3 regions of the Clostridium intestinale genome follow, and region 1 is predicted to be linked to each of the others. Evidence: a T-box and tRNA genes for the amino acid it is inferred to sense, from the RefSeq annotation. Region 1 holds a T-box; the other regions hold tRNA genes.
What was found. The T-box of region 1 lies ahead of P8F83_RS09755 (valine--tRNA ligase). A T-box ahead of a tRNA ligase gene usually reads a tRNA of that ligase, here a tRNA-Val.
Positions count from the first base shown of each region.

Region 1 (6,928 bases):
GTTTATATAAAGGAAATACCTATTTAGGTATTGATGCAGGATCTACAACAACTAAAGCTGCATTAATAGGTGAATCAGGAGAACTACTTTATTCTTATTATGGATCAAATGAAGGAAGTCCTTTATTAACTGTAGTAGGTATATTAAAAGAAATATACAGTAAGATGCCAAAAGAAACTAAGATAGTTAATTCTACTATAACTGGATATGGTGAGAGTTTAATTAAAGCTGCCCTTCATATAGATATTGGAGAAATAGAAACTATAGCTCACTATAAAGCTGCTGATAACTTTTTACCAGGAGTTGATTTTATATTAGATATTGGTGGACAAGACATGAAATGTCTAAGAATAAAAAATGGAGTTATAGACAGTATATTATTAAATGAAGCTTGTTCTTCGGGATGTGGATCATTTATAGAGACCTTTGCTAATTCTTTGAATATGGAAGTTAAAGATTTTGCTAAGGAAGCTTTATACTCATCAAGTCCTGTAGACTTAGGTTCAAGATGTACAGTATTTATGAATTCAAGAGTTAAGCAATCCCAAAAAGAAGGTGCAACAGTAGGTGATATATCGGCAGGACTTTCTTATTCGGTTATAAAAAATGCTTTATTTAAAGTTATTAAAATAAGAAAAAAAGAGGAAATGGGACAGAAGATAATAGTTCAAGGTGGAACTTTCTATAATGATGCAGTACTTAGAAGTTTTGAACTTGTCTCAGAAAGAGAAGTAATAAGACCTGATATTGCTGGTCTTATGGGAGCTTTTGGAGCTGCATTAATCTCAAAAGAAAGATATACACAAGGTTATGAGTCTACTTTAGTACCTTTAGAGGAACTAGAAAGCTTTACTTTTGATACAAGTCTTGAGAGGTGTGGACTTTGTGGAAACAACTGCTTGTTAACTAAAAATAAATTCTCAAATGGAGAAACCTTTATATCAGGAAATAGATGTGAAAGACCTATTATAGGTAGAGTATCTAGTGAAGAAGTTCCTAATTTGTATGACTATAAATATAGAAGAACTTTTAAATATATACCACTAAAGAAAGAAGAAGCTAAAAGAGGAATAATAGGAATACCTAGAGTCTTAAATCAATATGAAAACTATCCATTTTGGTTTACTTTCTTAACAGAATTAGGATTTAGAGTTGAGTTATCTCCTAGAAGTTCAAAAGCTATATATGAAATGGGAATAGAAACAATACCATCTGAATCAGCTTGTTATCCAGCTAAGCTTGTTCATGGTCATATTATGGCTTTAATAAATAGAGGTGTAAAAACAATTTTCTATCCTTGTATTCCATATGAAGTAAAAGAAGATCCTACAGCGGGAAATCACTACAATTGTCCTATAGTAACTTCATATCCAGAAGCTATAAGAGCTAATATGGATGTTATTAAGGAGCAAGATGTTAAGTTTATGAATCCTTTCTTTGCACTTCATGATAAAGATAAGTTATTAGTTAGACTTATCCATGAGTTTAAAGAACTTGGTGTTAGTAAAGAAGAATGTATAAAGGCACTAGACTTAGCGTGGAGAGAAAAAGAAAACTACGTTTTAGATATAAGAAACAAAGGGGAAGAAGTAATAAAGTATCTTGAAGAAACAGGTAAAAAGGGTATAGTACTTAGCGGAAGACCATATCATGTAGACCCTGAAATAAACCACGGAATACCTAATATAATAGCATCCTTTGGAATGGCTGTTTTAACAGAAGATTCAGTTGCTCATTTATCAGAGGTCCAAAGACCACTTAAGATAGTTGATCAATGGACATACCATTCAAGATTATATAGGGCAGCCACATATGTATCCAAAAAAGACAACCTAGAGTTAGTTCAATTAAACTCCTTTGGATGTGGATTAGATGCAGTTACAACTGACCAGGTTCAAGAGATATTAAGTGCATCTGGGAAGATATATACTGTTTTAAAGATAGATGAAGGAAATAATTTAGGTGCTATAAGAATAAGAATCAGAAGCTTAATAGCTGCAATGGAAGAAAGAGTTAGAAATAACTATGTTCCTATAAAACAGAAGATTGAGTATAAGTCTAAAGAGTTTACTAAGGAAATGAGAAAAACTCATACAATATTGTCACCACAAATGTCTCCGATTCACTTTGATTTGGTTCAGGAAGCTTTTAATTCTTCTGGCTACAACTTAGTAGTTTTACCATCAACTGATAAGATGGCTGTAGAAGAGGGATTAAAATATGTTAATAATGACGCTTGTTATCCTTCAATAATAGTAATAGGACAACTAATACATGCCTTAAAATCGGGTGAGTATGATTTAGATAATACATCAGTTATCATTTCTCAAACAGGTGGAGGATGTAGAGCAACAAACTATATAGGATTCCTTAAAAAAGCTTTAATTGAAGCTGGTTTTGAAAATATACCAGTTATATCTTTAAATGCTGTTGGACTTGAGAAACAGTCAGGATTTAAGATAACACCAAAACTCCTTCATAAAGCATTAATGTCATTAGTTTATGGTGATTTATTTATGAGAGTTTTATATAAAGTAAGACCTTATGAAAAAGAGGTTGGAAGTGCAAATGAACTTTATGATAAGTGGAGAAATATAGCTAAAGAAAATGTTAGAAGTGGAAGTTTTAATGCTTATAAAAAGAATATAAGAAATATTATTAAAGAGTTTGATGAACTAGAACTTTTAGATATAAAGAAACCTAAAGTTGGACTAGTTGGTGAGATTTTAGTTAAGTTCCATCCAACTGCAAACAATGATGCAGTAAGTGTTATTGAAAATGAAGGTGGAGAAGCAGTTATGCCTGATCTTCTAGACTTCTTCTTCTACTCAGCTTATGATGCAGACTTTAAATATAAATTCTTATCTGCAAGCAAAAAGAGCAGAAATATTTCAATGCTTGCTATATGGTTTATGGAGTTATATAGAAAAGAAATGAAGAAGGCTTTAGACGAAAGTAACAGATTCCATGCACCTAAGCATATAAAAGAATTAGGAGATATGGCATCTCAAATACTTTCTCTAGGTAACCAAACAGGAGAAGGATGGTTTTTAACAGCAGAGATGATAGAACTTATAGAAAGTGGAGTTAACAACATAATTTGTATGCAGCCTTTTGCTTGCCTGCCTAACCATGTTACAGGAAAAGGTATGATTAAGGCATTAAAGCATAAATATCCTCTTTCTAACATAGTTGCAGTAGATTATGATCCAGGTGCATCAGAAGTTAATCAATTAAATAGAATTAAACTTATGATGTCAGTCGCCTTTAAGAACCTAGAACAAAAGGAAGCACCTAAAAAAGTATTGTGGCTTGAAAAAGAAGTATAATATTTCTTGACAATTTTACATTTAATACTATAATATATGAATATATCGTATAATTTCATATGGATATACAAATGCAATGAAAAAGAGGAGTAAAAACAGTAATGATATTAAGAGAAGAAAATCCTTAGGCTGTGAGATTTTCTATATCGGATGTTTTGAAGGTAGCTTTTGAGCAGCTTTGCTGAAAGTTTAAGTAGGTAAAGTCGGCAGCTATGTCGTTAAAGTAATGAGAGTCTATAATCTTTTATGATTGTAGAAATAAAGGTGGTACCGCGAGTCTTCGTCCTTTTATAGGATGAAGGCTCTTTTTTTATTTGTGCATTATTCCATATATTTCCTGGGCGATAAATTTGATAAATATAAGTTTCCAAGGATGAAAGCAAAGAAAATACTTAAGTATAGCTAAATTTTAGCTTAAAAGAAATATCCTAAATTAAGAGGAGGAAGAAAAAATGAGTGAAAATAATATTTCAACAACCTATAATCCAAAAGAATTTGAAGAAAAGATATATAAAACATGGGAAGAGAAAAAATACTTTACGCCAGAGGTTGATAAAAGCAAAAAGCCTTATACTATAGTAATGCCACCACCAAATATAACTGGTAAACTTCATCTTGGGCATGCTTTAGATAATACACTTCAAGATATTTTAATAAGATATAAAAGAATGCAAGGTTTTTGTACTTTATGGGTTCCTGGGGAAGACCATGCAAGTATAGCAACTGAAGTTAAAGTTGAGAATGAACTTCTGAAACAAGGTTTAGTTAAGAAGGAACTTGGAAGAGAAGGATTCTTAGAGAAAGTTTGGGAATGGTCAGATGAGTACAGAGAAAGAATAAGAACTCAACTTAAAAAGATGGGAGTTTCAGCAGACTTTACTAGAGAAGCTTTCACTATGGATGAGAACTTAAACAAAGCAGTTAGACATGTATTTGTTAAGTTGTACAATGAAGGACTTATCTACCAAGGAAATAGAATAACTAACTGGTGTCCTAAGTGTGAAACTGCTTTATCTGATGCAGAGATTGAATATAAAGAACAAGAAGGCAGCTTCTGGCACATTAAGTATCCAGTTAAAGACTCAGATGAGTTTTTAGAAATAGCAACAACTAGACCAGAAACTCTTTTAGGAGATACTGCTGTTGCTGTAAATCCAAATGATGAGAGATTTAAGCACTTAATAGGTAAAACTTTAATACTTCCACTAGTTAATAGAGAAATACCTGTAGTTGCTGACGACTATGTTGATATAGAGTTTGGTACAGGTGCAGTTAAGATAACTCCAGCACATGATCCAAATGACTATGAAGTTGGTAAAAGACACTCTCTTAAAGAAATCAGAGTTATGGATGATAGAGGAGTTATAAACTCTTTAGGTGGAAAGTATGTTGGACTTGATAGATATGAAGCAAGAAAAGCTATAGTTAAAGACTTAGACTCAGAAGGACTTCTAGTTAAGATAAAACCGCATGTTCACAATGTAGGGACTCATGATAGATGTGGAGTTGTAATAGAACCTATAATATCAAAACAATGGTATGTTAAGATGGAATCTTTAGCAAAACCTGCGGTAGATGTAGTTAAAGAAAAGAAAACTAAGTTTATACCAGAAAGATTTGAAAAGACTTACTTCAACTGGATGGAAAACATTCAAGACTGGTGTATATCAAGACAACTTTGGTGGGGACATAGAATACCTGTATTCTACTGTGAAGATTGTGGAGAAATGATGGTAAAGGAAGATGCACCTGAAAGCTGTACTAAGTGTTCATCAACTAAGATAAGACAAGAAGATGATGTACTTGACACTTGGTTCTCATCTGCACTTTGGCCGTTCTCAACTTTAGGTTGGCCAGATAAGACAGATGACTTAAACTACTTCTATCCTAACTCAGTTTTAGTTACTGGATATGATATAATCTTCTTCTGGGTTGCTAGAATGATCTTCTCTGGACTTCACAACATGGGAGAAACTCCTTTTGAACATGTACTTATACATGGTATAATGAGAGATTCAGAAGGTAAAAAGATGAGTAAGTCCTTAGGGAATGGTGTAGATCCTCTTGATGTAATAGATACGTATGGTGCAGATGCTTTAAGATTCATGTTAGCTACAGGAAATGCTCCAGGAAATGATATAAGATACTATCAAGAGAGAGTTGAGGCTGCTAGAAACTTTGCAAACAAGATCTGGAATGCTTCAAGATTCTTAATGATGAACTTAGACAAAGAGTTAATGAACAAGTACAAAGATGAAAAAGACTACTCACTAGCTGATAAGTGGATATTATCAAGATGTACTACTTTAGTTAAAGAAACAACCGAGAACTTAGATAAGTTTGAACTTGCAATAGCTTTCCAAAAAGTTTATGACTTTATGTGGAATGAACTTTGCGACTGGTATATAGAACTTGTTAAACCTGTATTCTATGGAGAAGATGAAAAAGCTAAAGGAATTGCATATAATGTAATCTACAAAGTTTTATCAACTGGACTTAAGTTATTACATCCAGTTATGCCATTTATAACTGAAGAGATATATACTCATCTTTGTGACGAGTTTGAATCTATAACTATCTCAACTTGGCCAGAGTATGAAGAAGAGTTACATGATACTAAAGCTGAAAAAGAAATGGGATATATAATAGATTCAATTAAATCTCTTAGAAATGTTAGAGCAGAAATGAATGTACCACCATCAAGAAAAGCTAAAGTAATTGCATATATAAATAAAGAAGCTAAAGATGCCTTCTTAAATGGAATTTCTTATATGGAGAAGTTAGCTTCTGCATCAGAAGTTGAGTTTATAGAAGAGAAAACTTTAGTTCCTGAAAATGCAGTTTCTGTAGTTGTTGAAGTTGGGGAGTTATTTATGCCACTTCTTGACCTAGTTGACAGAGAAAAGGAACTAGATAGATTAAACAAAGAAAAAGCTAAACTTGAAGGAGAAATAGATAGAGTTGATAAAAAACTTTCAAATGAAAGATTTACAGCTAAAGCTCCTGCTGATGTAGTTGAAGCTGAAAAAGCTAAAGGTGAAAAATATAAAGAAATGCTTGAATCAGTTATAGCAAGAATAAAAGCATTAGAATAGTATGTAAATGATGGGATGATTAAATCATTCCATCATTTAATTATATGTGATAGAATAATGGGGACAAGTTAAATGCATTAAAAGTTGTAATATAAGAAGTAATTTATGGAGGTTTAAATATAATATGATAAAACTAATTGCAAGTGATATGGATGGTACACTTTTAAACTCAAAAGGAAATTTACCAGATGATTTTGATAAAGTTGCAGATAAGCTTATAAATAAGGGAGTAGTTTTAGTTGCTGCTAGTGGAAGACAATATTATACGCTTAAAAACACCTTTAGTAATATAAAAGATGATATGGTATTTTTAGCTGAAAATGGAGCTTATGTTGTATACAAAAATAAAGAACTATATTCATCTATCATGATGAAAGAAGATATAAAGAAAATAGTAGAAGTAGCAAGAACTATAAAAGGTGTTGATGTAGTTGCTTGTGGTAAAAAAGGTGCTTATATTGAAAATACTGAAGAATATTTTATGAAGGAAATAAGAAAATATTA
Region 1 is NZ_CP121166.1:1,886,591-1,893,518, reverse strand. Features, by position in the region: gene P8F83_RS09760 (acyl-CoA dehydratase activase-related protein) at 1-3,329, shown strand, start outside; T-box leader at 3,397-3,620, shown strand; gene P8F83_RS09755 (valine--tRNA ligase) at 3,782-6,424, shown strand; gene P8F83_RS09750 (Cof-type HAD-IIB family hydrolase) at 6,549-6,928, shown strand, end outside.

Region 2 (6,928 bases), 880 kb from region 1:
ACTGGCATATATGTATTTCCATTTGCACAAAATTGATTTATTACATATTTTATTCCACTTTCAATCCTATAAGGGGAATCCTTTTCTATACCTATACTTCTAGCAATTTTATCTGCAGTTTTAAATCCTATTCCTGTAATTTCCTCACATAAAATATATGGATTTTCTTTTACAATATTTATTGAATCTGTTCCAAATCTTTTATATATTTTTATACATTGGTTAGTTGTTACTCCATGAGTTTGAAAAAATATTATTATGTTTTTTAACTCTTTTTGTTCCTCATAGGATTCCTTTATAAGTAAAAATTTTTTTTCTCCAATGCCTTCAATTTCTCTTAACTTATTAATATCTTTGTCTAATATATCTAAAGTGTTCTCTTTAAACTTATCTATAATTTTTTTAGCAGTAATAGGTCCAATCCCATATATAACTCCAGAAGCTAGATACTTCTCTATTCCTTCTAGTGTATTTGGTATAATCTCTTCACACTCTTCTATTTTAATTTGTCTCCCGAAGCTAGGATGCAATACCCATTCACCTTTTATCTTTAAGTGTATGCCTTCTTTTATAAAAGGAACTACTCCAACAGCTGTAAATGACTTTTCTCCATTAGAAAGCTTTGCAACCATATATCCATTTTCTTCATTATGAAATACTATACTTTCTATTATTCCACTTATTTCTTCCATCTAATCTTGCTCCTTAAGTATTCTTAACCTTAAAAGGCATATATTATGATTATACCATAAATTTATATTTATATTTCATTGTTTAGTTTATTGACTGAAATACTCTTTGAAGTTATTCTTAATTTAGGAGGCGATAACAAAAATGTTAATTAAAAATGTTAATATTATATTTTTAGATAAAGTTGAAAAAGGAGATATATTAATAAATGACGGTAAAATCAAGAGCATTAACCCTGATTCTTACGAATTAGATGATAAGATAATTGATGGTACAGGTTTATACTTATCTCCTGGTTTTATAGATGTTCATATACATGGTGCTGGCGGTTACGATACTATGAATGGAACTTATGAATCCTTAAATGAAATCTCAAAAAACATAGTTAAACACGGTACAACTTCATTTACGCCAACAACAATGACTGTTGCTATTAAAGATATATATAAGTCTATGGAAGCTATATCAAAGGCTAAGGAAATAGGTACTGAAGGAGCCAATGTATTAGGTGCTCATTTAGAAGGCCCTTTTATTAGTCTACAAGCAATTGGTGCACAAAACCCTAATTTCCTTCAAAAACCATCTAAGGAAACTTATCATGATATGGTAGGTGAATATGAGAATGCAGTAACTTCTATAACTATAGCTCCAGAAGTAGAAGGGGCATTAGAATTAATTTCTTACTTAGACAATAAAGGTGTTAGAGTTTCATTAGGACATACTAAAGCGACTTATGAGGAGGCAATGGAAGGCATAAAACATGGTGTATCACACTCCACGCATCTTTTTAATGCTATGACTCCATTTCAACATAGAGAAGCTGGAACTGTTGGAGCTATTTTTGATTCTAATATAACTACAGAAACTATTTCTGATGGAATTCATATATCTTATCCTTCTTTAAGAACCGCATATAAAATAAAGACAACTGATAAGGTTTTATTAGTATCTGACGCAATGGAAGCCTGTTGTATGCCTGAAGGCTCTTATTCTTTGGGTGGGCAGCCTGTAATAGTTAAAAATGGTGCTGCAAGGTTAGAAAATGGAGCTCTTGCTGGTTCTATCTTAACACTTGATAATGCTATTAAAAATGTATATAAAAATACTAACTATCCATTACACGAAGTTATTAAGATGGCTACTTACAATCCTGCAAAACATTGTAAGGTTGATGACAAAAAAGGTATAATAAAAGAAGGGTATGATGCTGATTTAGTTTTATTTGATGATAATATTGAAATTAAATATTCAATAATTGGCGGAAAAATAGTTTATTCCAATAATTAGAAGAAAAAGTGGTTTATAAAATGATAACTTACAATCATTTTATAACCACTTTTTTTAATATACTATATTAATTTTTTTATTTCTTCAACCCTTGTTAGTTGTTCCCAAGGAAGTTCTACATCTGTTCTTCCAAAATGTCCATAAGCTGCTGTCCTCTTATATATAGGTCTTCTTAAATCTAAATCTCTTATAATAGCTCCCGGTCTTAAATCAAATACCTTATTTATTATATCGATTATTTTATCATCACCTATTTTAGCAGTCCCAAATGTATCTACTTCTATTGACACTGGTTTAGCAACTCCTATAGCATAAGCTACTTCTATCTCTAATTTATCAGCAACACCAGCTGCTACAAGGTTTTTTGCAACCCATCTAGCTGCATAAGCTGCACTTCTATCTACCTTAGTTGGATCTTTTCCTGAGAAAGCTCCGCCACCATGTCTACCGTATCCGCCATAGGTATCAACAATTATTTTTCTACCAGTTAACCCAGCGTCTCCTTGTGGTCCACCTATAACAAATCTTCCAGTTGGATTTATATAATATTTAGTATTTTCATCTAATAATTCAGCTGGTATAACAGCCTTTATTACATGTTCTAAAATATCACTTTTTATTTGTTCTTGTGATACCTCTGGTCCATGTTGAGTTGACACTACTATAGCATCAATTCTTTTTACTTTATTATCATCATATTCTACTGTAACTTGAGTTTTTCCATCTGGTCTTAAATACTCTAAAGTTCCATTTTTTCTTACTTCAGATAATCTTCTTGAAAGTCTATGCGCCATAGCTATAGGTGCTGGCATTAATTCTGGAGTTTCATTAGTTGCAAAACCAAACATCATTCCTTGATCTCCAGCTCCAACTGCATCTATTTTATCCATTTCGCCTTCTCTAGATTCTAAAGCCTCATCTACTCCTTGAGCTATATCTGATGATTGCTCGTCTATAGTAGTTAATACTGCACAAGTATCACAGTCAAATCCATATTTTGCTCTATCGTAACCTATTTCTCTAATAGTTTGTCTAACCACCTTAGGAATATCCACATAACATTTAGTTGATATTTCCCCCATTACCATTACCATCCCAGTTGTAACTGCTGTCTCACATGCTACTCTAGCATTTGGATCTTGTTCAAATATAGCATCTAAAACTGAATCTGATATTTGATCACAGATTTTATCTGGATGTCCTTCTGTAACTGATTCAGATGTAAATAATCTTTTCATTTTATTTCTCCCTCCGATATATTATTGCAAAAAAATAAAGCCCTCCGATAAGAAGAGACTTGATAAATTAATTCTCTCTCTTATCTCGCAGATTTTTCACTGCAGGAATTGGCACCTTTGTGCATAACACAGGTTGCCGGGTTTCGTAGGGCCCTATCCCTCCACCTCTCTTGATAAGAGTTATCATTATTCATTTCGTGAATAATTATATCATTATTAGATTAATATTTCAATAAAAATTTGTAATAAATAAAAAAAATAAAAAAGTAGAATAATCTACTTTTATTGGTGGAGGAGGACGGATTCGAACCATCGAAACGAAACGTAACAGATTTACAGTCTGCCCCCTTTGGCCACTCGGGAACTCCTCCATGTTTTATGGAGCTGGCAATAGGAATCGAACCTACAACCTGCTGATTACAAGTCAGCTGCTCTACCGTTGAGCCATGCCAGCACATATTCACTTTTAATGCCTATTAATTAAACTTGCTTGGTTATAATTTAATATTATAACTATTGGTGGGCACAACAGGGATCGAACCTGTGACCCCCTGCTTGTAAGGCAGGTGCTCTCCCAGCTGAGCTATGCGCCCTTATTTTTAAAAAATGGTGGAGGAGGACGGATTCGAACCATCGAAACGAAACGTAACAGATTTACAGTCTGCCCCCTTTGGCCACTCGGGAACTCCTCCATGTTTTATGGAGCTGGCAATAGGAATCGAACCTACAACCTGCTGATTACAAGTCAGCTGCTCTACCGTTGAGCCATGCCAGCACATATTCACTTTTAATGCCTATTAATTAAACTTGCTTGGTTATAATTTAATATTATAACTATTGGTGGGCACAACAGGGATCGAACCTGTGACCCCCTGCTTGTAAGGCAGGTGCTCTCCCAGCTGAGCTATGCGCCCTTATTTTTAAAAAATGGTGGAGGAGGACGGATTCGAACCATCGAAACGAAACGTAACAGATTTACAGTCTGCCCCCTTTGGCCACTCGGGAACTCCTCCATGTTTTTGTGGAGCTGGCAATAGGAATCGAACCTACAACCTGCTGATTACAAGTCAGCTGCTCTACCGTTGAGCCATGCCAGCGGATTTATATTGATTCTTTCACAGAACCGACAATGATTAGTATAAGGGGATAAGTAATAAGTTTCAACTCTTAAAATACCTCATTTACAGATATTATTACACTTAAACTCCTATTTTCTATATTTTTCTCCTTATTAGTCTATTATTTGATTTTTTCAAACTTTCTTTTAAACCTATACACTAATATGATTTTCTATTTTTTCTATATCTATATAAGGGCTGAGAATTTTTTTAACTTCTTCATAATCACTTGCTTTTAATCTATTTTTTAATATTTTAACTATATCTTTAGCTCCATCCACTTCATCTCCATTATCTAATATATCTTTGATTTGTGCATAATCAAAATTAGATAATTTACTTGCATAATAAAGCAATTTTGCTTTGTTAGATACAGAAATTTTCTTCTCTATTGTATTTTTATCAACCTTAAAAATCATACTTGCAGTCAAAGCCTCTTCTTCTTTTTTATCAGGTTTATTATAATTATTTTTAGAATTATCTATATATGAATCTTCATACTCATTACCCTCAACTTTAATTAATGGGTCACTATTTTCAGCCTTACCTTTGTCGTCTGCTTTCTTTTCCGTTTCTAATTTATCATTTTTTACACTAGTATTATTTTCATTATTTGCTTTATCTGCAACTTGTTTCTTAGATGTATTATTTTTAACTTGTACGCTTTGTTCCGTTGTTTTTTTAGGATTACTTGGGTATAAGATAAAGACTACACTTATAATTGTTGCTAATATAACTAATATCGTTAAAATTTTTTTATTCATTTTATCACCTCTCTACTATTAACCTTTATTGCCATTATTTATCATTTTTATACTTTTGATATTATAATTTTTTATTATATATAATAAGGTTCTTTTTGCTTGCATATATAATAAAGTACCGTTTATACATCAAGTAGAAAGGATGGTTTTTTTGAATAAAGTTAAAGTAAATTATAAAGAAAATATGGCCTATTACGAAATAGCTTACTTCTTGAGAGACTATATAAAAGACAATACTGTAATAGTCTGTATAGGAACTGATAAATGTATAGGAGATTCTCTTGGACCACTAGTAGGTACATTACTAAAAGAAACTCTAATACCCTTACCAATTTACGGAACTTTATCTTCACCTATCCACGCATTAAATATAGATAAAAAATTAGTTGAGATTAATAAAAATCATCCTAATTCTTTAATAATAGGCATAGATGCTTGTCTAGGAGATATTAATTCAATAGGTGAAATTCATGTAAGAGATTATGCTATACATCCTGGAAAGGGTGTTGGAAAAACTCTTCCTGATGTAGGTAATGCTTCTATTATAGGCATTGTTGATTCAAGTAGCGCTACCGAAATTTTTTCTAATAGAACTATACGCCTTTCTTTAATAATGGATATGAGTAAATCTATTGTTAAAGGAATAGTTCACTCTTACTATTTGAGTGATATAAAAAAACTTTCTATATAAAAATAAAATGCTACTAAAAATATAGAATTTTTAGTAGCATTTTATTTTTATAAATACTCTATTTATTTGAGATTAAAAACTCACCATGTCCTTTTTCTAAAGACGTTAATGCTTTTCCAGATCCTAAAACAACACAATCTACTGAATTATCAGCTACATTAACTTTTACTCCAGTTTCTATCTCAATTAATTTATCGAATCCATAAAGCAAGGCCCCTCCACCAGTCATTAATATTCCTTTATCTATTATATCTGCCGCTAGCTCAGGTGGGGTTTTTTCTAATACATCTCGAATTTTATCTATTATTAATCTTACTGGTTCTTCTAATGCCTTTGTAAGTTCTTCAGTAGTTACTTCTATATTATCTGGCAATCCAGTAATTAAATTTCTTCCTTTTACTATAGCCGTAACATTTCTTGAGCCTCTTAGTGCCGATCCAGCAGTTATTTTAAGCTCTTCTGCTGATTTTTCTCCGATCATAAGCTTGTATTTACTTCTTATAAATCTGATAATAGATTCATCAAACTTATCTCCAGCAACCTTAATTGACGCTCTTACAACTACACCATTTAGAGATATAATTGCTATATCAGTGGTTCCTCCACCAATATCTATAACCATTGTTCCATTTGGTTTTGAAATATCTAATCCAGCTCCTATTGCAGCTGCAAGTGGTTCCTCTATTAAAAATACGGACTTAGCTCCTGAATTTTTAGCAGCATCTACTACTGCTCTCTTTTCAACTTCAGTTGATTGTGATGGTACACATACCATAACTTTTGGGGCAGAAATTTTTCTTTTACCGCAGCTTTTTTGAATAAAATGTTTTAACATTTTTTCAGTAATATCGTAATCAGATATTACGCCATCTCTTAGTGGACGTACTGCAACGATATTCCCTGGGGTACGGCCAATCATTTTTCTTGCTTCTTCTCCTACAGCTAGTACCTTATTTGAATTTTTATCTACCGCTACTACTGAAGGTTCTTTTAAAATAATCCCTTTTCCTGCCATATAAACTAACACAGTAGCTGTACCTAAATCTATGGCTAAGTCGTTTCCAATCTTCCAAAACCACATTTTATATTCACTCCTATAATGATAAAATTCGAAAATATTTAAAGTTTTTCAACAATATT
Region 2 is NZ_CP121166.1:2,769,451-2,776,378, forward strand. Features, by position in the region: gene recD2 (SF1B family DNA helicase RecD2) at 1-692, opposite strand, end outside; gene nagA (N-acetylglucosamine-6-phosphate deacetylase) at 835-1,977, shown strand; gene metK (methionine adenosyltransferase) at 2,040-3,215, opposite strand; SAM riboswitch class I at 3,293-3,395, opposite strand; tRNA gene P8F83_RS14140 (tRNA-Tyr) at 3,502-3,586, opposite strand; tRNA gene P8F83_RS14145 (tRNA-Thr) at 3,595-3,669, opposite strand; tRNA gene P8F83_RS14150 (tRNA-Val) at 3,733-3,808, opposite strand; tRNA gene P8F83_RS14155 (tRNA-Tyr) at 3,823-3,907, opposite strand; tRNA gene P8F83_RS14160 (tRNA-Thr) at 3,916-3,990, opposite strand; tRNA gene P8F83_RS14165 (tRNA-Val) at 4,054-4,129, opposite strand; tRNA gene P8F83_RS14170 (tRNA-Tyr) at 4,144-4,228, opposite strand; tRNA gene P8F83_RS14175 (tRNA-Thr) at 4,238-4,312, opposite strand; gene P8F83_RS14180 (hypothetical protein) at 4,486-5,097, opposite strand; gene yyaC (spore protease YyaC) at 5,249-5,788, shown strand; gene mreB (rod shape-determining protein MreB) at 5,847-6,869, opposite strand.
Region 2: it has a tRNA-Val gene. The T-box ahead of P8F83_RS09755 (valine--tRNA ligase) is inferred to sense a tRNA for this amino acid. The anticodon was not compared.

Region 3 (6,928 bases), 1.7 Mb from region 1:
ATAGCATAAATAGGAACCACTAAAAATGCGCCAGGTATGCCAAAGAGAGTAGCAGCACCTATAACTAAAAATATGTCTGTAAGTGGGTGAATCTTCATAGCTCTAGACATAATTAATGGAACTACGAATCTGCCCTTTATGGTTTGAGCTATCATAAAAACAATAGTTAATTTAATAATCATTGGAATGCCTAGAGTAAGAGCTATTATATAGGGTATTATCATAGAAATAAAGAATCCTAAAAATGGTATAAAAGCTAAAATAAATGTTGATATAGCAAATATTAATTTCCCAGGAAAATTTAAAATCCAGTAACCTATAAAAACTAATACTGCAAGGCAAAATGCAACAGATGCCTGACCTGTTATGTAACTAAATAAAGCATCATCAGCCTTATTTATAATTGTTTCAGCTTTTGAATGATTTTTTATAAATGGAAGATTACTTAAAGATTTTTTGAATTTTTTATCATCTTTCAAAAGATGATAAGTTATTAATAAAAATAAGATTACATTAGCAAATAGATTCCAACCAAAGTCAAGTACAATCTTGAATATACTTCCTATTTTATATATATAATTTTGGCTTTGCTGAAGTAAAGAGGATTTTATATTATCAATATCTATGTAGTTTTCCAACCAAGCATTAATATCGTTAAATTTAGTTAAATCAAAGTTTTTAATAGAGTAACTTACTCTATCTATAAGTAAATAAACTTGATTTACAAGGCTTCTTGATATTGATGATACTAATAATGCAAATACTAAACATGATATAAGTAATGATAGAAAAATTGAAAACCTTATTTTAAAACCTTTCTTCAAAAATATATTTCTTAGTGGTCTTATTAAATAATATAAAAAAGCGCCTATGACTATAGGTAGAAATATAGCTATTAAGAGTTTCTTTATTAAAATAATTAATAAGGGAGTTTTAGAGAATAATATTATTAATAAAAGTACTAAGTTATAGATTAATAAATTAATTAGTATGTTTTTCTTATTCATAGTATTGCTCCTTTTAATGTTGTCTTTAGTTAGTATTTACAATAGTTTAGGTAAATATGTTTGTTACAAGTTAAATCCGACCATTTTACTTGACTTTCTTTTAACAAAGATATATAATTTCTTTATGTTAAATAAAATGATAAAAGTGAGGGTGGTATATTATGGTAACTAAAGACATGACAATAGGTCAAGTAGTAAGGGAAAATCCAGATAAAGTAGATGTACTTATGAGTTTTGGAATGGGTTGTGTAGGATGCCCATCAGCTCAAGCAGAAACTTTAGAAGAAGCGGCTATGGTACATGGATTAAATGTTGAAAATTTATTAGAAGCATTAAATAAATAGACATAATTAAAGGCTAACAAGTTAAACTTGTTAAGCCTTTTTGTTTATTAAAATAGGTTTAAGGGAGATCGTTATGGGGAGAGTTTTTGAAAAACAATATGAAATAAATTATTATAATTTAGATAATAGTTTAAAATGTAAAATAACTTCTATATTAGACTTTTTCTGTGATATAGGTATGCAGCAATCGGAAGAACTTGGGGTAGGGGTTGATTCCTTAACTGGAAGAAACTTAACATGGGTATTTTATAAATACAATATAAATATGAAAAGATACCCTAGATATGGGGAAAAAATAAAAATAATAACAGATCCAATAGGCTTTAAAAAGTTTTATGCCTTTAGAGATTATACAATATTAGATGAAGCCGATAAGATTATAGGTGAAGGAAAGAGCCTTTTCTTTCTAATAGATTTAGCTAAAAGAAGACCTGCTAGAATACCAAGGGACTTGTATGAAGCTTATGGATGTGCGGATGAAATAAAGGATAATCCAACAATAGTAGATCCAGAAAAACTGGAAGAAGATCAATATTTTAGAGAGTTTTATGTAAGACGTAGTGATATAGATTCTAACAAACATGTAAATAACACTAAGTATGTTGAATGGGCTCTAGAGGTTATTCCTGATGAGATAGTTGATGAATATGAATTAGATAATATTAGTATTATATATTCTAAAGAAATCACTTATGGACATATGGTAAAAACTAAATGTTCAGTTCATAATGAAGAAAATGGAGTAATGAAAATTCGTCATTTAATTCAAGATGATGAGGGAAGAGATATTACTCTTATAAATACTTTTTGGAGAAAAAACTAGCAAAAGAATTTCATCTTTTGCTAGTTTTTTAATGCAGTTGCAACTGTATAGGCTGAGCTCCAAGCCCATTGTAAATTAAATCCGCCGCAATCTCCATGAACATCTAAAATTTCCCCAGTAAAATATAAGTTATCAATGATTTTAGACTCCAAAGTTGAACTGTTAACTTCAGAAGTATTTATTCCACCTGATGTAACCTGAGCATTGTTAAATCCATTTGTCCCAACGCAAGAAAATTGCCACTTTTTCATTAGAGAAATAATATTTGATTTTTCTGACCAAGTTAAATCATAGACTGGTTTATGTAAATCATTTACTTTAGCTTCTTTTAGGAATATAGGAATTAATTTTTTATTCAGAACGCCTATGAGAGAATCTATAACTTTTCTATGAGAAAACATACTAAAATGACCATATATAAAATTTTCAATATCTTCTTTAGATTTATTAGGAAATAAATCTACAACTACGCTAACTTTCTTATCATTCTCTAAGGATTTAGATGCAATATGAGAAAGCTGAAGGATCGGTGGACCAGAGATGCCGTAATCAGTAAAAAGTACCTCTCCAAAATCACTTCTTATGACAATATCATCAACTAAAATTGAAGCAAGAGCATCAAACTTAATGCCAGACAAAGCTTTTAAACTAGGATAGTTAAGCTTTAATTGTACTATAGCAGGAAGCGGTTTTATTATGCTATGGCCTAATTCTTTAGCAAGTTTATAACCAGAACCATCTGAGCCTGTTTTTTCAGCAGATTTTCCTCCGCAAGATAAAATAAGTTTATCACAAGAAAACTCACTCAAATCAGCATTATCTGTGGATAAAATAAATTTTTTGCGTTTGTGGATAGATTTAATTTTACAGGAGTTATACACAGGGATTTTTCTATCCTCTAAAGCTAAACGAAAAATATCCACAACGGAAGAAGCCTGAAGAGACTGTGGATAAAGTTTACCTTTTTCTAATTCAACAATAGGTAATCCTAAAAATGAAAAAAAGTTTAAGGTATCTTCTACAGAAAATTTATTTAAAGCTTCAATAAAAAAATTCTCAGTATCACTGTAATAACCTGAAAAGGGGTAATCTATATTATTATTTGATATATTACACCTACCATTACCAGTAGTTAAAATCTTTTTTCCGACTCTGTCTGTACCTTCAACAATTGCTACATCTAACCCAAAATCTTTTAAAAGTATTGCACTCATTAATCCTGATGCACCACCACCAACTACGAGCATATTATGATGAATCATTAGGAAACCTCCTTCACTATATTGGAATAAATAAATTGTATCATTATTGAAATAATATAACTAGAGCTTATATTTATAATAAATTTTATATAAATAGAATTAATGGTATCATATATTAATAAATAATGAAATTTATTATAATAAAATTATAGAATTAAAAAAGGAGATTTTTTTATGAATGCTACAGAATTATTAAAATACAAAAATTGGGTTGTAATAGGTGACACATTAAATAAAGAGAAGTATGCTAGTAAAATACTGAGCAAGTTAATTTCAAGAGGGTATAATACTGAAGGTGTCCATCCTAAAGGTGGAGAAAATATTTATAAAACATTGGGAGAAGTACCATATAAAATTGATGTTATAGATTTATGTATAAACCCTCTAAGTGGAATAAAATTTATAGAAGAAGCAAAAGCTTTAGGTATAAAATATATACTAATACAACCAGGAGCAGAAAGTAGAGAAATTTTAAGCTACTGCAAAGATAATGGTATTATAGCTATCGAAGGCTGTGCATTAGTAGCTCTTGGATAAGAAAAGGAGAAAGTCTAATGGATAATAATAAAAACAGAAGAAAAGATAGAGAAAAGTCTAACGCAGAATTAAGAAAAATGAATCCTAAAAATGGTGCTGAAATTGGAGTAATAGATGGAGAAAAGATAGGTCATTACGAGAATTCAAAAGACCATAGTAAATAATATAAAAAAGCTATCAAAAAATGATAGCTTTTTTAAAAGTTTTATTAGAATTGTGTTTATAATTAAGATAAAATCAATATTTAAGGCAGTATTTAAAAAAAAATAAAAAAAGTGTTGACACTATTATCAATTTTAGGTATCATATTCATTGTCGGGTCGCAAGATAAGGCGACAATAGATTAAATAATTATGGCCCCTTGGTCAAGCGGTCAAGACACCACCCTTTCACGGTGGTAACAGGGGTTCGATTCCCCTAGGGGTCACCATTTTTTATTTGGGCGCATAGCTCAGCTGGGAGAGCACCTGCCTTACAAGCAGGGGGTCACAGGTTCGATCCCTGTTGTGCCCACCAAATAAATATGGCTCAGTAGCTCAGTTGGTTAGAGTGCCGGCCTGTCACGCCGGAGGTCGAGGGTTCGAGCCCCTTCTGAGTCGCCATTTACGCTGGCATGGCTCAACGGTAGAGCAGCTGACTTGTAATCAGCAGGTTGTAGGTTCGATTCCTATTGCCAGCTCCATTTTTTTCATAATACTTATTATGGCCCCTTGGTCAAGCGGTCAAGACACCACCCTTTCACGGTGGTAACAGGGGTTCGATTCCCCTAGGGGTCACCATTTTTTTATTTGGGCGCATAGCTCAGCTGGGAGAGCACCTGCCTTACAAGCAGGGGGTCACAGGTTCGATCCCTGTTGTGCCCACCAAATAAATTATGGCTCAGTAGCTCAGTTGGTTAGAGTGCCGGCCTGTCACGCCGGAGGTCGAGGGTTCGAGCCCCTTCTGAGTCGCCACTTTTACTTAAAATTATATTTATTATGGCCCCTTGGTCAAGCGGTCAAGACACCACCCTTTCACGGTGGTAACAGGGGTTCGATTCCCCTAGGGGTCACCATTTTTTATTTGGGCGCATAGCTCAGCTGGGAGAGCACCTGCCTTACAAGCAGGGGGTCACAGGTTCGATCCCTGTTGTGCCCACCAAATAAATATGGCTCAGTAGCTCAGTTGGTTAGAGTGCCGGCCTGTCACGCCGGAGGTCGAGGGTTCGAGCCCCTTCTGAGTCGCCACAAAAAAGCTTTAGTTAAAACTAAAGCTTTTTTTATATTAAAAATAAATATGAGATAATTAATTATAAAAATAGAAGCCAGAATTAAATATTCTAGCTTCTATTTTTCTTTAAATTAATTTGTACTCTAATATCATCTCCATAAAATTTATGAAGTTTGAAATTTCCTATAAGCCTAGAGCCTATTCTTTCAGTATAGGTTTTTGTTATATCAGTTAAGGTAAGATTTGTTGATATTATCATCTTTTTCTTCCTTAATAGTTTGACATTTAATAAGTTAAATAACTCGGCTATAGAGAATTCTGTTATTTGTTCAGTTCCTAAATCATCTATAATAAGCAAATCACAGTTAATAAGCAATTCTTCTAAGATTTTATTATTATCAAATCTAACTTCCCTAAGATTTTTGATAAGCTCATCAGCTGTTCTATAAACAACTAAAATTCCGCTATCTAAAAGTTCTCTTGCTATACAGTTGGTTAAGTACGTTTTGCCTGTACCTGGATCTCCATAAAACAATAGATTTTCATTATGATGTTTAAAAGAGGGCATATACCTGGTTATTATATCTTGAAATATACTTTCCATATTTTTTCTAGGCGAAAATTTTTCATCGCCAACTCTATGGGAAGAAAATAAAGATAAATCGAAGTTATCAAAATTATTATTTCTAACAGTATCAGATAACTCGGAGTTTTTATAATATACTTCAATAAGTTTACGTTTATAGCATTCGCATTGTTCAATTCCTATATAACCGGTATCTTTACATTTACTACATGTATAACGTATATTTAAGTAATTTTGAGGATAACCGTTTTGAACAAGCATTTCATATTTTTTAGCTCTTAAATCCATTATTTTATTCTTTAAGTTTGTAATTACTGGAGCTATATCATCATGATTTTTTAAAATATTCATAGAAAGACTCAAAGATAGTTTTCCTATTTCTTGGTCTATAGCTATAATTTCTGGATGAAGCTCTTGAATTTCTTTTTTTCTAGTTTTAAGGGCATTAGATTCTCTTTCTCTTATTAACTCATAGAGAGATAAAACTTCTGACCTATATCCTTTAATCATCATTATCCCATCCTAATAATTTTTTTTCTAAGGAATCATAATCATAATTTCTTCCTTGAAAATTATCAAACCTAAGCTTAGGTTTTTCATTTTTTTGAGTATACTTGGTTTTATTTGAGTTAGTAGCTTTATAGTTAGCCTCACTCTGTTCTATGTCTTTAAGGGTTTTAAGATTACTTCCATACCATTTAGATAATATTCCATCAATATATTTAAAATCAGAGCGTCCTAATCTATCAAAACAAATTTGTACAGCTTTATATATAACTTCTAGAGAATAATTGTATTTAGTAATCCACTTATCTAAAAGCTCCTCTTGAGGTTTCATAATATCTGTATTTTTAATTCCCAAATAAGAAAGAATACTTCTTATTTTTACCCATTTGTCCTCGGATTTAGTTATATAGCTTTGAGCTGCTTCTATAGTTTTAATATTGTTATCGTTCCAAGCAAGAGCAACTTTTTCAATATACCTGGAATCTTTTTTTCCTTTAGATACACAGTATTCAATTAGAAGCAAAATAAGTTCTGATGAAAAACCAAAATCTTTTTGCCAACCTAAATATGAAGACATTTCTTTAGGAGACAGAGGTCTTCCTATAAGTTTTTCTATATCCTTAAGCATATCTTTAGTTCCACTAGAATTTAAA
Region 3 is NZ_CP121166.1:3,597,111-3,604,038, reverse strand. Features, by position in the region: gene P8F83_RS18465 (AI-2E family transporter) at 1-1,007, opposite strand, end outside; gene P8F83_RS18460 (DUF1858 domain-containing protein) at 1,169-1,351, shown strand; gene P8F83_RS18455 (acyl-[acyl-carrier-protein] thioesterase) at 1,425-2,174, shown strand; gene P8F83_RS18450 (BaiN/RdsA family NAD(P)/FAD-dependent oxidoreductase) at 2,195-3,436, opposite strand; gene P8F83_RS18445 (CoA-binding protein) at 3,611-3,973, shown strand; gene P8F83_RS18440 (hypothetical protein) at 3,991-4,137, shown strand; tRNA gene P8F83_RS18435 (tRNA-Glu) at 4,329-4,403, shown strand; tRNA gene P8F83_RS18430 (tRNA-Val) at 4,414-4,489, shown strand; tRNA gene P8F83_RS18425 (tRNA-Asp) at 4,499-4,575, shown strand; tRNA gene P8F83_RS18420 (tRNA-Thr) at 4,581-4,655, shown strand; tRNA gene P8F83_RS18415 (tRNA-Glu) at 4,678-4,752, shown strand; tRNA gene P8F83_RS18410 (tRNA-Val) at 4,764-4,839, shown strand; tRNA gene P8F83_RS18405 (tRNA-Asp) at 4,850-4,926, shown strand; tRNA gene P8F83_RS18400 (tRNA-Glu) at 4,953-5,027, shown strand; tRNA gene P8F83_RS18395 (tRNA-Val) at 5,038-5,113, shown strand; tRNA gene P8F83_RS18390 (tRNA-Asp) at 5,123-5,199, shown strand; gene P8F83_RS18385 (ATP-binding protein) at 5,292-6,278, opposite strand; gene P8F83_RS18380 (DnaD domain protein) at 6,271-6,928, opposite strand, start outside.
Region 3: it has a tRNA-Val gene. The T-box ahead of P8F83_RS09755 (valine--tRNA ligase) is inferred to sense a tRNA for this amino acid. The anticodon was not compared.